2 regions of the Janibacter sp. LM genome follow, and region 2 is predicted to be linked to the other one. Evidence: riboswitches for the same ligand, from Rfam matches in the RefSeq annotation. Region 2 holds a riboswitch; the other holds the start of a gene.

Region 1 (7,374 bases), on a different contig from region 2:
GGGCTGTCGGCCGCGATCTTCTACATCGCCCACCACATCACGGTGCAGACCGCGCTCTTCCTCATCTCCGGCCTCATCGAGCGGGTCGGCGGGTCCACGGTCATCGGCCGCCTCGGGGGGCTGGCGGCCAGCTCGCCGGTCCTCGCCTTCCTCTTCTTCGTCCCCGCGATGAACCTCGCCGGCATCCCGCCCTTCTCCGGGTTCGTCGGCAAGGTCGGCCTGCTGCAGGCCGGCGCGGACGAAGGGAGCGGGATGGCGTGGGCGCTCGTCGTCGGGTCGGTCGTCACCTCGATCCTCACGCTCTACGCGATCGCCAAGACGTGGGGGCACGCGTTCTGGCGGCCGCGGGCCGAGGAGGGGCAGGAGCAGACCTTCGAGTTCCCGACGCTCACCCCGTCCTTCGGGCGCCTGAGCGACGCGATCGGTGCGACCGTCGCCGAGCAATACCCCTCCACGCCGATCGCGCCGCCGCCGGCGGTCACCCGGGTCGAACGCCCGATGCCGCCGCTCATGCTCGGCGCGACCACGACCGTCGTCCTCTTCTCCCTCGGCCTCTCGCTCTTCGCCGGGCCGCTCTTCAGCTACACCGACGCGGCCGCGCGCCAGATGGTGACCCGGGACGGCTACGTCAAGGCCGTCCTCCCGCAGGAGGGGCCGTGAGCACCGAGATCCTCGAGCCGGACGGCCCGCCGCCGGACAGCGCCCGACGTCGCGGCGGGTTCCAGCCACGAGCGATCATCGCCATCGCCGTGGTGTGGGTGCTCCTGTGGGACCGCGTCTCGCTCGGCAACGTCGTCAACGGGCTGATCGTCGGGGCGGTCGTCACGCAGGTCTTCCCGTTGCCGTCCATCCAGTACTTCGGCCGGATCCACCCGTGGCACCTGCTCGTGCTCGGGACCCGCTTCCTGTGGGACCTCGTGGCCGCCGCGGTCCAGATCAGCGTGGCCACGCTGAGCCGCGTCCCGACGAAGGGTGGTTCCATCGTCGAGGTGCAGCTGCGCACGCCCTCGGAGTTCTACCTGACGATCGTCTCCGCGCTCGTCTCCCTCGTCCCCGGCTCGATCGTCGTCGAGGCACGCCGGACCGCGCACGTGCTCTACGTGCACGGCTTCGACATCACGACGCCCGAGGAGATGGAGGAGCTGCGCCGCGACGTGCTCGCGCTCGAGCTGCGGGTGGTGCGCGCCATCGGCAGCCGCGCGGAGATCGCGCAGTGCACGGAGGCGACCTCATGAGCATCATCCTCGGACTGGCCCTGGGCATGCTCTTCGCGGCCGGCGCGCTCGTGCTCGTGCGCATCACGCTCGGCCCGACCAACCTCGACCGCGCGCTGAGCGTCGACGTCATGATCGTCATCGTCACCGGCATCCTCGCCACCCAGATCGTGCGCAGCGAGGACGCGGGCACCCTGCCCGTGCTCGTCGTCTTCAGCCTGACCGGGTTCGTCGGCTCGGTGTCGGTCGCCCGCTTCATGGCCCCGCGGAAGGACGACCAGTGAGCTGGGAGCACGCCCTCGACATCGCCGGCGCGATCAGCCTCGTGCTCGGCGCCGCCCTCGCGCTCGTCGGCGCCATCGGCCTCGTGCGCCTGCCGGACCTGTACGCCCGCATGCACGCGGCGACCAAGCCGCAGACCCTGGGGCTCCTGCTCGTCCTGCTCGGGCTGGCCCTGTCCGTGCGGACCTGGGCCTCGGTCGCGACCCTGCTCATCATCGTCGCCGCACAGGCCCTCACGGCCCCCGTCTCCGCGCACATGCTCGGACGGGCCGGCTACCGCGCCGGTGTGACCGAGGACGACCTCATGCACCACGACGAGCTCGGTGACGCGCTGCGGCGCCGGGAGCAGCAGGACTGAGCCCATGCCCCACTACGCCCGGGGACGACGAAGGGGGCCGAGCGAGACGAGCTCGCTCGGCCCCCTTCGTGCGGGTGGTCCGCTCAGACGCGGCCGTAGCCAGAGACACCGTCGAAGATCGGCCGGATCGAGACCGACTTGCCGGTGCGCGGCGCGTCGATCATCATGCCGTCGCCGACGTAGATGCCCATGTGCCATGCCGGCGAGCCGAAGAAGACGAGGTCGCCGGGCTGCGGGCTGGAGACCGGGGTGGTCGCGGCCTGCTGCTCGGTCGTCGTGCGGGGCAGGGACTTGCCGGCCTTGGCGAAGACGTACTGCGTGAAGCCGGAGCAGTCGAAGCCCGACGGGGTCGTACCGCCGTAGACGTACGGGACGCCGATGTACTGCTTCGCGATCTCGATGACATTGCTCGAGGCCGCGGGGGCGGCGGGCGCGGCCGGCTCGGGAGCGGGAGCGGGCGCCTGACGCTCCTGCGAACGGCTGGGCGCGCTCTCGGTGCGCTCCTGCGTCTGCTGCTCCTGCTGCTCCTGCTCCTGCTCCTCCTGCGCCTGCTGCTCCGCGGCCCGCTCCTGCGCGGCCTGCTCCTGCGCCTCACGACGCTCCTGCGCGGCCTGCTCGCGGGCTGCCTCTCGCTCGGCGCGCATGCGCAGCTGCCACGGCGTGGGGCCGGTCGGCTTGGCGACCGGCTCGACGGCGATCTTGCCGAAGGCGGAGGCCACCGGGGACTGCGAGGCCGGGGCACTCGGCGCGGTCACCGCGGGGGCGGCCTGCGCGGCCGGCGCCGAGGCGGTCTGCACGGGGGTCCGGTCCAGCTCGGCGGCCGGCGTGGCGGCCTGGGCGGGGATGGCGATCGCGGCGATGAGACCACCGGAGGCGGCCAGCACGGCCGAGCCCTTGGCGATCGGGGTGCCCGTCTGGTGGATGATCTGGCCGAGCTCGGTCACCGGGTTGTAGCGACCGGCAGCGCGGTGGCGTCCGACATTGTGCGACACGTGTGTTACCTCTGTCCCGCTTGCGAGGTCAGCTGTCGGGTTCGGGCCAGAGGTGTGGCCCGGTCCTGCGACACCGGATCGACCCTGCGATCCGCTGCGTCCCAGGACTTCACCCCGAGGAGCATCCGCGATGCCCCATGAGTGGGTCCCCCGCTCCTGCCATGCGGTGTGTTGCACAACCGTCGCTGCGGTGACAGGACTCAGCGTCCGCGTGACGGGCCCACCCAGGGGAGGTGGACCCGTGAACCGTACCTGCAGATCACGGGAATGTCACACCAAGGTCACGGTGTGTCACGAGGAGATGGACTCCACGAAGACGTGCTCGGCCACCTCGCGGGGCAGCGAGACCCCGTCGGCGGCGGCCGAGCCGGCCCGCGTGACGATGACCCGGTCCGCCTCCTCCGCCACCGTGACGACCTCGCGGGGGCGCAGCCGCGCCTCGGTGAGCAGGGCCAGGGCCTCGTGGTCGACCTGCGCGGTCTCGCCGATCCGGCGCACCCGGAAGGGGCCGGCGAGGCCCCCGTCGACGACGTCCGTGAGGCTCGAGAGCCCCGAGAGGTAGTCGACCGTGGCTTCCTCGCCGGAGAGCAGCTCCTCGAGGCCGGGGATCGGCGTGCCGTACGGCGACTCCCGGTGCTCGGGGAGCATCGCCAGGATCTTGCGCTCGACCCGCTCGCTCATGACGTGCTCCCAGCGGCAGGCCTCGTCGTGGACGTGCTCCCACTCGAGCCCGATGACGTCGGCGAGCAGGCGCTCGGCGAGCCGGTGCTTGCGCATGACGCGGGTGGCGAGCAACCGCCCCTCGTCGGAGAGGACCAGCCGACGGTCGTGGCCGAGGCTCACGAGGCCGTCGCGCTCCATGCGGGCGATCGTCTGGGAGACGGTCGGGCCGGAGTGGCCCAGACGCTCCGCGATCCGAGCCCGCATCGGAGGGATGTCCTCCTCCTCGAGCTCGAAGATCGTCCGCAGGTACATCTCCGTGGTGTCGATGAGGTCCTTCACGGGCACCATCATGCCCTGACCCGCTCGCGGTCGGCCCGGGCGATCCACACGCTCGTCCACGCCAGGCCGGCAAGACCGGTGGCGGCGAGCACCACCGCGGCGGCCGGCAGCGAGACCAGGGCCGTCACCGCACCCAGCCCCAGCGACCCGCCGGCGTGGCCGAGCTCCCCGCACAACCGCCAGGCGCTGAGGAACTGGGCCCGGTCGCGCGTCGGCGCCGCGTCCGCCCCGAGCGTCATGACGATGCCCGACCCGAGACCGTTGCCGAGGGCCATGAGCAGCGCGACGGCGAGCAGTCCCCCCTTCGTCCCCGTGAGCGGCAGGACGAGGAAGGACGCCGAGACGACCGTGAGCAGCGCGGTCACGACCCACACCCGGCCGAGTCGGTCCATGACCCAGCCGCCCGGGTAGACGAAGAGCAGCTCCGCGGCACCCGCGACCGCGAAGACCTGCGAGGCGTCGACCCCGTCGAGACCGATGTGCACGGCCCACAGCGGCAGGATCACCAGGCGCGCGGAGCGAAGGGCGGAGATCACCGCGGCCCCGACACCCTGGGTGAGCAGGAGGTGGGCGTGGTGGCGCACGACCCGCAGCACCCCGGTGTGCGGCTCGGCGGCCCGGGCGCGCTCGTGGTCGGCGGTGAGGTCGGGCGCCGTGAGCACCGTGGCGACCGAGCCGACCGCGAGCACGACCGCCACGCCGTAGGCACCCTGCAGGCCGAGCGGGCCGATCGCGAGCGCGCCCAGCACCGGGCCGAGCAGCAGCCCGGCGCGCACCGCGCCACCGAGCAGCGACATGCCACGGGCGAGGAGCGACGGCGGCAGGACGTCGATCATGAAGCCCTGCCGGGCGAGGAAGAAGGCGGACGAGGCCAGCCCCGAGGTGAGCAGCGCGAGCGCCATGAGCCACAGCGACGGCGCCCAGCCCGCGACGGCGAGCGCGACGACGTCGAGCAGGCCGGCGCGCACGAGGGTGCGGCGCTCACCGATGCGGGCCACGAGCGACCCGGCAGGCAGGACCCCGAGGAGCTGGCCGACCCCGGTGAGGGCCACGACGAAGGCGGCCGTCCCGAGACTCGCGCCGAGCTCGTCGGCGCGCAGGGCAGCGATCGGCACGACCGCGCCGGTGGCCGACGCGGACAGGAGCGTGGGGCCGTAGGCGGGGATCGCGATCCGCCGCCAGCCGAAGGTCTCCGTGCCCGCCAACCCGCTCATCCTCTCCGTCGCCCCCGGGTCGCTAGGTTGGGGTGGTGCACACCACAGCCGAGACGACCACCGTGACCGCGCGCCACGCCGGCCCTCCCGGGTGCGGCAACGGCGGCTGGGTCAGCGGCCTGCTCACCGAACGACTCGACGATCTCGTCCCCGCCGAGGGGGACCTGACCTCGGCGACGGTACGCCTGAGCGCCCCGACGCCTCTCGAGCGTCCACTGCGGTGGGAGGTCGACGGGTCGGTCGCGGACGGCCCCGACCTGGCCGTGCACCTGCTCGCCGGGGAGACGCTGCTCGCCACCGCCCGCCGGAGCGCTGCTCCCGACCTCACGATCCCCGCGCCCGTGTCGCTCGAGGAGGCCCGGGCTGCGTGGGGTCGCTTCGACGCGGCCGGCCACCCCTACCCCGGGTGCTACGTGTGCGGGCCCGACGCCGAAGGGGGTCTGCGCGTCTTCGTCGGACCGGTCACCGGCCGCGACGACGTCCTCGCCTCCCCCGTGACCCTCACCGAGGAGGGACTGCCGCCGGTGCTCGCGGCGCTGGACTGCCCGGGTGCCTTCACCGTCGGCTTCGGCGAGGAGGCGCTGCTGCTCGGGACCTTCACCTCGACGGTCCACGCCGAGGTCCCGCTCGGGCGTGAGCTCGTCGTCATCGCCTGGGAGACCGGGCGCGAGGGCCGCAAGCGCCACACCGGCACCGCCCTGCTCGACGGCGAGCGCGTCCTCGCCTCCGCCGCCGCCACCTGGATCGCCCCCGCCGAGGAGACCTCATGACCCGCCCCCTCGCCCTCGTCACCGGTGCCAGCTCCGGCATCGGCGCCGCCACCGCCCGGGCCCTCGCCGCTGCCGGCCACGAGGTCGTCTGCGCAGCCCGGCGCACCGAGCGGATCACCGAGCTCGCCGCCGAGATCGACGGCCGCGCGGTCACCTGTGACGTCACGGACGCCGCCTCGGTCGGAGCACTCGCTGCCGAGGTCGGCGACCGGCTCGACGTCCTCGTCAACAACGCCGGCGGCGCGTACGGCCTCGACCCGGTCGCCACCGGGGACGTCGAGGACTGGCGGGCCATGTACGAGACCAACGTCATCGGGACCCTGCGCGTGACGCAGGCGCTGCTCCCTTCGCTCGTCGCGGGTGAGGGGATCATCGTCAACGTCGGCTCGACCGCTGGACGCACCTCCTACGAGGGCGGCGCCGGGTACACCGCCGCCAAGCACGCGCTCGCGACGATGACGGAGACCATGCGCCTGGAGCTCGTCGACCAGCCGGTGCGGATCACCGAGATCGCGCCGGGCATGGTGCACACGGAGGGCTTCTCGCTGACGCGGTTCAAGGGTGACGCCGAGCGCGCGGACCAGGTCTACGCGGGCGTCGCCGAGCCGCTCGTCGCGGAGGACGTCGCCGATGCGATCACGTGGATGGCGACCCGCCCCAAGCACGTCAACGTCGACCTCATGGTCATCAAGCCACGCGCGCAGGCCGCTGCGCACAAGGTCCACCGGGAGTCCTGATGATGCTGCCCACCCCGAGCACGCCGGAGACGGTCTTCACCTATGCCGCGCCGAGGTTGAAGTTCGGTCCCGGCGCGATCGCCGAGATCGGTCACGACGTGGGTGCGCTCGGTGCGCGCTCGGCCCTCGTCGTCACCGACCCGCGTCTGGCCGCGACCGGTCACCCGGAGCGGGTCGCCGAGGCCCTGCGCTCGGCCGGGTTGCGCGTCGAGGTCCACGACTCCGCCGCCGTGGAGCCGAGCGATGCGTCGCTGGCTGCCGCTGTCGAGCGGGCGAAGGGGGCGGCCCCCTTCGACGCCGTCGTCGCCGTGGGTGGCGGGTCGAGCATCGACACGGCCAAGGTGGTCTCCCTGCTCCTCACCAACCCGGGCAAGCTCATGGACTACGTCAACGCGCCCGTCGGTGGCGGTCGTGCGCCCGAGCAGCCGGTGCTGCCGGTCGTCGCGGTCCCGACGACGACGGGCACCGGAGCCGAGTCCACGACGGTCTGCGTGCTCGACGTGCTGGCAGCGAAGGTCAAGACGGGCATCAGCCACGAGCGGCTGCGCCCCGTCCTCGCGGTCGTCGACCCGGAGCTCACCGCGACCCAGCCGCCCGGGGTCACCGCGTCGGCCGGCATGGACATCCTCTGCCACGCCCTCGAGTCGTGGACCGCGCGGCCGTACACGAGCTACGAGCACAAGAGCGCCGGGCAACGGGTGCCCTACTGCGGGTCCAACCCGATCGCGGACCTCTACGCGGAGAAGGCGATGCGCCTCCTGGCCGGCGCCTTCCGCGGGGCCGTCTCGGGCGACGAGGCGGCGCG
Region 2 (7,374 bases):
CCAGCAGCGCGATGGTCACCAGGCCGGTGCCGGCGCCGTACTCGAGGAGCTTGGTGCGGGGTGCGAGCGGGACGGCCTCGGCGATGGCGGCAGCCACCTCACCGGACTGCCGGATCTTGTCCGGGTCGTCGTCCCAGGTCGCCGCCTTGTCGTCGAAGCGCCTGCTGCCGGGGTGGTCGTGTCGCGCGTCGTGGCCCATGGGACCACCCTGCCACCGACCGGGGACAGCCGTCACCGGTCGTAGCCGCCCTCCGGCGGCACCATCTCGCCGCGCACGCCGAGCAGCCGCACCGGCCGGTCGTCGTCGAGTGCCCGGTAGAGGTCCATCGCCGTCCCCGCGACGACCGCGGGGTCGAAGGTCGGCTCGGCCAGCTTGCGCACCCGCACGACCGTGAAGAACGGGGCGAAACGCACCTTGAGGTGGACGCGGGCGCAGGCCCTCCCTTCGTCCTGAAGGTCGGTGACGACCTGCTCGGCGAGGGCGCGCAGGGCGGTCTCGATCGTCTCGGTGCCGACGAGGTCCTGCTGGTAGGTCATCTCGTGGCCGTGCGCGCGTGGGACCCACGGCGTGTCGTCGACGTGCGAGCTGCCCTCCCCGCGGCCGAGCGCGAGCACGTACCGCCCGGTGCGCGGACCGAGCTCCGCGACGAGCGCGCCCACGTCCGCGGCGGCGAGCTCGGCGACGGTCTGCAGTCCGAGGCCCGCCAGGCGCGTCCCGGTCCGCGGGCCGACGCCCCAGAGCGCGGTCGTGGGTCGTGCCCCCATGACCTCGAGCCAGTTCCTGCGGGTGAGCCGGAAGATGCCCCGCGGCTTGCCGAAGTCGGTCGCGATCTTGGCCCGCACGCGGGTGTCGCCGATCCCGACCGAGCAGTGCAGGCCGGTCGCGGCGAGGACTGCGTCGTGGATCTCCCGGGCGGTCGCCTCGGGGTGCTCGGCCTCGATCCCGACGAAGGCCTCGTCCCAGCCGAGCACCTCGACGACGGCACCCGGCACGGCGCGAAGGGTGTCCATCACCCGTTGCGACGCGGCCTCGTACACGGGGAGGTCGACGGGGAGGAAGACCGCGTCGGGGCACTTGCGCAGGGCGATCTTCAGCGCCATGCCGGACCGGACGCCGAGCTCTCGCGCCTCGTACGACGCCGTCGAGACGACGGCCCGCTCGGTCGGGTCGCCGCGCCCGCCGACGATGACGGGCAGGCCCGCGAGCTCGGGTCGGCGCAGCACCTCGACGGCAGCGAGGAACTGGTCCATGTCGACGTGCAGTACCCAGCGCGTCATGACCCCACGGGGCGCGGTCGCTCAGGCGCGGCCGTACGAGACGGCGCTCGTCCAGATCGGGCGGTGCGTGGTGTCGACGCGCGAGTTGCCGGCGTCGTACATCTTGCCGTTGCCCGCGTAGATGCCCACGTGCCAGGCCGGGGTGCCGAAGAAGACGAGGTCCCCGGGCTTCGGCGAGGAGACACGGGTCGTCGACTGGCGCTGCTGCTCGGCCGTGCGCGGCAGGGAGGTGCCGTGCTGGCGGAAGACGTAGCTGGTGAACCCCGAGCAGTCGAAGCCGGACGAGGGGCTCGTGCCGCCCATCCGGTAGGGGGTGCCGACGAGGCGCGAGGCGGTGCCGAGGACGTTGCCGCTCGAGATCGGGGTGCGCGCCGAGGTGCGCGAGGTGCGCTGCGGGGTGCTCGTGCGCTTGATGCCCATGGCGGACCCTGTGCGGGGACCGACGACTCCGTCGGCGGTCAGGCCGTGGCGGGCCTGCCAGCGCTTGACGGCCGCCTTGGTCCCGGCGCCGTAGACGCCGTCGGCGGTGACGCCGACGACGCGCTGGACCTGCTTGACCAGCCCGCCGCGGTGGCCCTGCCAGAGGGTGCCGGTGAAGCGGGACCGGGCGGGGGTGGCCGCCGCCCTCGTGCGGGTCGAGGTGCGTGTGGAACGGGTGGTCGAGCCCAGACGCATCTTGGTGCCGGTGCGTGCGCCGACGATGCCGTCCGCGGTCAGGCCGTAGCGGGCCTGCCAGCGCTTGACGGCGGCCTTGGTCGCGGGACCGAAGACGCCGTCGGCGGTGACGCCGACGACGCGCTGGACCTGCTTGACCAGCCCGCCGCGGTGACCCTGCCATAGGGTGCCCGTGAAGGTCGCGGTGGTCCCGGCCGACTGGACGGAGGGGGCGGCGGTGGCGGACGAGGCGCCGACCGTGGTGGTGCCGAGCCCGATGGCGGCGACGGCGAGGGCGGCGCCCGTGTGGCGCGCGAGGGGGTTGGTGGTCCTGGGGGCGCGGTGACGCCCGGCGTAGAACTTCGACATCGAACTCTCCTACGCCTGCGGAGTTAGCTGTCGGGTTGGAGTGGAGATCACCCCGCCCAGGCGGTCTGGTTCGACCGCCGAGGACTTCACCCCGAGGCACTGGGGCCGTGGATCTGGTGGGTCCCCCGCTCCTGCCACTCCTCCTCAGGGACTCACGGGCTGGCAGGACTCGGCGACCCGTGAGCGACCCCTCGTGTGGTGGGGTCGCGAGAAGACTAGGCCATCAGGACACGAAATGGTCACGGTGCCTGTGGAAACTTTCCGCTCGCCCCCTACGCGCCTTGGTGCGACGTGTCCGGCTGCCCGTGCACCGCCCGGTGCAGCTCGGCCATCTCCTCGTCCATGCGCGCCGCGGTGACCGCGGCGTCGGCGATCCGCTGCCGCAGGTGGGGCGGGACGTCCCCTTCGTACTTGTAGAAGATCTTGTGCTCCGTGCTCGCCCAGAAGTCCATCGCGACGGTTCGGAACTGCACCTCCACAGGGACCTGCACCGGCCCGGAGGAGAGGAAGACGGGGATCTCGAGGATCACGTGGACCGAGCGGTAGCCGTTGGGCTTGGGGTGGGCGATGTAGTCCTTGACGACGCGCACGGTGATGTCCGCCTGCGCGGTGAGCGAGTCGACGAGCCGGTAGACGTCGGCGACGAAGGAGCAGATGACCCGCACCCCCGCGATGTCGGTGATGTGCTCGCGCAGCGCGGAGATCTCGAGCTCGACACCTTGCCGGGCGGCCTTGTCGATGATGCTCTCGGGACTCTTGACGCGGGTCGAGATGTGCTCGATCGGGTTGTCGCGGTGCAGCTCGGCGAACTCCTCGCGCAGGATCTCCAGCCGCGTCGCGACGAGCTCCATGCCGAATCGGTAGCCGAGCATCATGCGGGTGAAGTCCTCGCGGATGCGGGCGAAGCGCTGCACCGCATCGGCGGGCAGGTCGACCGGGCTGGTCATGTCCCTCCTCCTGGCGTCCGGGATCGCGGACAGGGTAGGGACCCAGCCTGAGCGTCGGCCGGGACGGCCGTAGGGTGACGGCGTGGACCAGGGCCCGATCGTCGTGAGCGCGGTGGAGCTGCAGGATGCGGAAGGGAGCGTCCTCACCGTCCGCAAGCGCGGCACGACCTCCTTCATGCACCCTGGCGGCAAGCCCGAGGAGGGCGAGTCCGCGGCCGACTGCGCGATCCGTGAGGTCGCCGAGGAGCTCGGGCTGGCGCTCGACCCCGCGGACCTCGAGCTCGTCGCCGTCCACCACACCGATGCCGCCAACGAGCCCGGCCGGGCGCTCGTCGCGACCGTCTTCCGGCACCCGCACCTGACCTCCCTTCGCCGTCCGCGGATCACCCCGGCCGCGGAGATCGAGGAGGTGCGCTGGATCGACCCGACGCAACCCCTGCCGCACGACTCGGCGCCGCTGCTGCACCTCGTCGTCGAGGCGCGTCGGTGACGTCCCGACGATCCGCTAGAGCGACAGGGCGACCCGGACCAGGGAGAGCGGGATCCACACGATGGCGCCCACGACGACGAGCGTCAGCAGGCCGTGCAGGACGAGGAGCGGGCCCCACCGCAGCCACAGGTCACGGGCATCGCCGCGGCTCTCGGCGCGGAAGACCGACTGCTTCTGGCTGCGCACGATGCGCCCCCACTCGCCCCCTTCGTCGCGCATGAGCGGGGCCCAGAGGTCGCCCGCCGCGCGGGCCCGCGCGAAGTCGACGAGGACCCGCCGCGAGGTCACCCACCAGCCCCCGGCGAGCAGGGTCAGCAGGAGGAGGACCACGAGGGCGGCGAAGCCCCAGGCCGCCCACACGAAGAGGGTGAGCCGGGCGGTCTCGGGGTCATCGGGCACCCGCAGAGCGTAGGCCGTGGACCGGGCGAGCGGGTGGTGGCCGGGCGAGCCGCGCTGGACGTGGTGATCGGGTGCGGTCGATGCTGGCGGCATGAGCACCTGGAGGAGCAACCCCGCCGCCCGTGAGTGGACGGGCGGTGTCGTCCACGAGGGCGCGCGCGCGTTCCACCGCACCCTGCCCGGCTACGCGCCGACGCCCCTCGTCGACCTGCCGGCGCTCGCCGCGGAGCTCGGGGTCGCACGTGTCCTCGTCAAGGACGAGTCGCAGCGGCTCGAGCTCGCCGCCTTCAAGGTGCTCGGCGCCTCGTGGGCCTGCCACCAGGTGCTCGACAGGACACCCGGAGCACAGCTCGTCACCGCGACCGACGGCAACCACGGTCGCGCCGTGGCCTGGCTGGCGCGGCTGCTCGGGACGTCCTCGACGGTCTTCGTCCCGGCGGTCATGACAGCGGGGGCCGAGCAGCGCATCGTCGACCAGGGCGCCGAGGTGGTCCGGGTGGACGCGGACTACGACGAGACGGTCCGGGTGGCGGCGCGGTACGCCGCCGAGGACCCCCGGCGTGAGCTCGTCCAGGACACGGCCTGGCCGGGCTACGAGGACGTGCCCGGGTGGATCGTCGACGGGTACGACACGCTGCTGCTCGAGATCGACGAGCAGCTGGGTGGCGAGCCCGACCTCGTCGCCGTCGGGGTGGGCGTGGGGTCGCTCATCCAGGCCGTCGTCGCGCACTACCGGCGCGGCTCGTCGGTCCGGGTGCTCAGCGTCGAGCCGGACACGGCGGCGTGCGTCCTCGCCAGCTTGGAGGCGGGGGCGCCGGTCTCCGTCGAGACGGGCAGCACGGTCATGGCCGGCCTCAACTGCGGCACGGTCTCCACGCTCGCGTGGCCGGTGCTGCGCGACGGGTGCGATGCCGCGGTGACCGTGACCGACGAGGCCGCGCTCGCGGCCTCGCGGGACCTGGCCGCGCTCGGGATCTCGTCGGGCCCCTCCGGGTCGTCGACGCTCGCCGGGGTGCGCGCAGCGCTCCTCGACCCCGGTCGGCGCGCCGAGCTCGACCTGCCGGAGGACGCGACCATCGTCCTGCTCAGCACCGAGGGGATGCCGGCGTGAACCCCCTTCGCGTGGACGAGGAGCAGCTGCGGGCGTGGCGCCACCACCTGCACCGCCACCCCGAGACGGCCTTCGAGGAGGCCGTCACCTCCGACAGCGTGGCCGCCGTCCTCGCCGACCTCGGCTACGACGTCGTGCGGGGCCTGGGCGGGACCGGTCTCGTCGCCTCCCTGACGAAGGGGGAATCGCCGCGGGCCGTCGGGCTGCGGGCCGACATGGACGGGTTGCCGATCACCGAGGTCGCCGGCCGCGAGCACGGGTCCGCCACCACCGGTCGCATGCACGCCTGCGGGCACGACGGGCACATGGCGATGGTGCTGGGGGCTGCGGCGGCGCTCGCCTCCCAGGACTTCGACGGGACGGTGCGGATGGTCTTCCAGCCCGCGGAGGAACCCGGCCGGGGCGCGCAGTCGATGGTCGACGACCGACTCTTCGAGCGCTTTCCCGTCGACGCGATGTACGGGCTGCACAACATGCCGGGGATCCCGGCCGGTCACCTGCACACGCGGGCGGGTGGGTTCATGGCGAGCGAGGACGACTTCGAGATCGTCGTCACCGGCCGCGGCGGCCACGCCGCCCGGCCCCACGCAGTCGTCGACCCGCTCGTCGTGGGCGCCGAGATCGTGCTCGCGCTCCAGACGGTCGTCGCACGCAGCATCGACCCGGCGGCACCAGCAGTGCTGTCCTGCACGGGGTTCGTCACCGACGGGGCCCGCAACGCGATCCCGACGACCGTGCGGATCAGCGGGGACACGCGCAGCTTCGACCCCGCGGTGCAGGAGCTGCTCGAGCGGCGCATCCACGACCTCGCGACGGGCATCGCCGCCGCGCACGGGGCGAGAGCCGAGGTGACGTACACGCACGAGTTCGCGCCGACGCTCAACGACCCGGCAGCCGCCGCGCGGGCGGTGGCGGCGGCCCGTGCGGTCCTCGGCGCCGAGCGGGTGGACGGCGACTGCGACCCGGCCATGCCCAGCGAGGACTTCGGCGTCTTCGCCCGGCACGTCCCCGCGTGCTTCGTCTTCCTCGGCAACGGGACACAGCCCGGCCGTGGGGGGACCCCGTTGCACAGCAGCGACTACGACATCAACGACGACATCCTCGCCGACGGCGTGCGCTACCTCGTCGCGGTCGCGCTCGAGGAGCTGCGGCAGGCGCCGTGACGCGACGGGGGCGCTCTTCGGGGAGGCTCAGGGACTGAGCGCCGCGACCCCGGGTCCGGTGACCCGTCCGAGGCCCGCCCGCCGGCCCGTGACGAGGAGGTAGAGGTCGGACATCGCGCCGGTGACCTCGGGGCCGCTGCCGTGGGACCAGTCGGTGTCGGTCGCCTGCAGGCGCACCCGGTCGAGAGGCAGGTGCTCGAAGACCTTGCCCTTCCTGCCCCCGGCCAGGTGCAGGGCGTGGTCGGCGGCCACCCGGAGGTGGTCGACGGGAAGGTCGGGGTCCAGCGCCAGCGGCAGCGCGATGTCGAGCGTGTGGGCGAGGAGGTCGAGGTGGACCTCGCGCACGCTGAGCCCGGGGAAGGTGCGGCGGTTGCCCACGAGCTGCTCCAGGCGGCCCACGAGCTGCTCCGGGGTGTGGCGCCGCGCGATCTCCCGGGAGCCCTCTCGGATCAGCCGGTTGGTCCCGCCCGGGTGCCGCAGGGCCATCGCGGCCAGGGCCCCGTTGCCCATGAGCGGCATGGTCACGTGCGCGAGGACGTCCCGGACGGTCCAGCCGGTGCACAGCGAGGCCATGGCCCACTGGGGTGCGGTGAGCGGCCGCACCAGGCCCGCGAGCCGGGTCCGGCCCTCGTCGACGGCCCTCCACATGCTCTCGGTGTCCATGGCCGTCCCCTCTCGCGACGTGATAGTACGATCATAGGACTACATCTGGTCCCTGAGGAGACCCACCAGGAGGTGCCCGTGCCCCGTGAGCTGCCGCTCGGCATGCTGATGTTCCTCGCCCACCGTGCGGCCGAGGACCGGGTCTTCGCGCGCCTCGCCGAGGCCGGGCACGACGACATCACCCGCGCGCAGGGGCGCCTGCTCGCCGGGATGGACGAAGGGGGGACCCGCCTCGTCGTCCTCGCCGAGCGCGCCCGGGTCGCCAAGCAGACCGCCGTCGCGCTCGTGGACCGCCTCGAG

Evidence for each region. A riboswitch is a leader RNA that binds a small molecule or an ion and turns the genes downstream of it on or off. The one in region 2 is predicted to bind cyclic di-AMP.
Region 1: linked by a shared signal. The riboswitch ahead of ABC138_RS14970 (C40 family peptidase) and the one ahead of ABC138_RS13320 (peptidoglycan-binding protein) in region 2 are both predicted to bind cyclic di-AMP.

What each region holds. Positions count from the first base shown of each region.
Region 1 covers NZ_JBDIVG010000031.1:5,413-12,786, forward strand. Annotated here, with positions in the region: gene ABC138_RS14950 (Na+/H+ antiporter subunit D) at 1-660, shown strand, start outside; gene ABC138_RS14955 (Na+/H+ antiporter subunit E) at 657-1,235, shown strand; gene ABC138_RS14960 (monovalent cation/H+ antiporter complex subunit F) at 1,232-1,498, shown strand; gene mnhG (monovalent cation/H(+) antiporter subunit G) at 1,495-1,854, shown strand; gene ABC138_RS14970 (C40 family peptidase) at 1,938-2,846, opposite strand; cyclic di-AMP (ydaO/yuaA leader) riboswitch at 2,849-3,061, opposite strand; gene ABC138_RS14975 (metal-dependent transcriptional regulator) at 3,138-3,848, opposite strand; gene ABC138_RS14980 (MFS transporter) at 3,857-5,053, opposite strand; gene ABC138_RS14985 (hypothetical protein) at 5,098-5,832, shown strand; gene ABC138_RS14990 (SDR family NAD(P)-dependent oxidoreductase) at 5,829-6,569, shown strand; gene ABC138_RS14995 (hydroxyacid-oxoacid transhydrogenase) at 6,569-7,374, shown strand, end outside.
Region 2 covers NZ_JBDIVG010000025.1:9,411-16,784, forward strand. Annotated here, with positions in the region: gene ABC138_RS13310 (methyltransferase domain-containing protein) at 1-199, opposite strand, end outside; gene ABC138_RS13315 (DNA polymerase IV) at 232-1,278, opposite strand; gene ABC138_RS13320 (peptidoglycan-binding protein) at 1,300-2,301, opposite strand; cyclic di-AMP (ydaO/yuaA leader) riboswitch at 2,299-2,486, opposite strand; gene ABC138_RS13325 (GTP pyrophosphokinase family protein) at 2,574-3,248, opposite strand; gene ABC138_RS13330 (NUDIX domain-containing protein) at 3,331-3,738, shown strand; gene ABC138_RS13335 (hypothetical protein) at 3,754-4,137, opposite strand; gene ABC138_RS13340 (pyridoxal-phosphate dependent enzyme) at 4,229-5,248, shown strand; gene ABC138_RS13345 (amidohydrolase) at 5,245-6,411, shown strand; gene ABC138_RS13350 (maleylpyruvate isomerase family mycothiol-dependent enzyme) at 6,439-7,074, opposite strand; gene ABC138_RS13355 (MarR family transcriptional regulator) at 7,153-7,374, shown strand, end outside.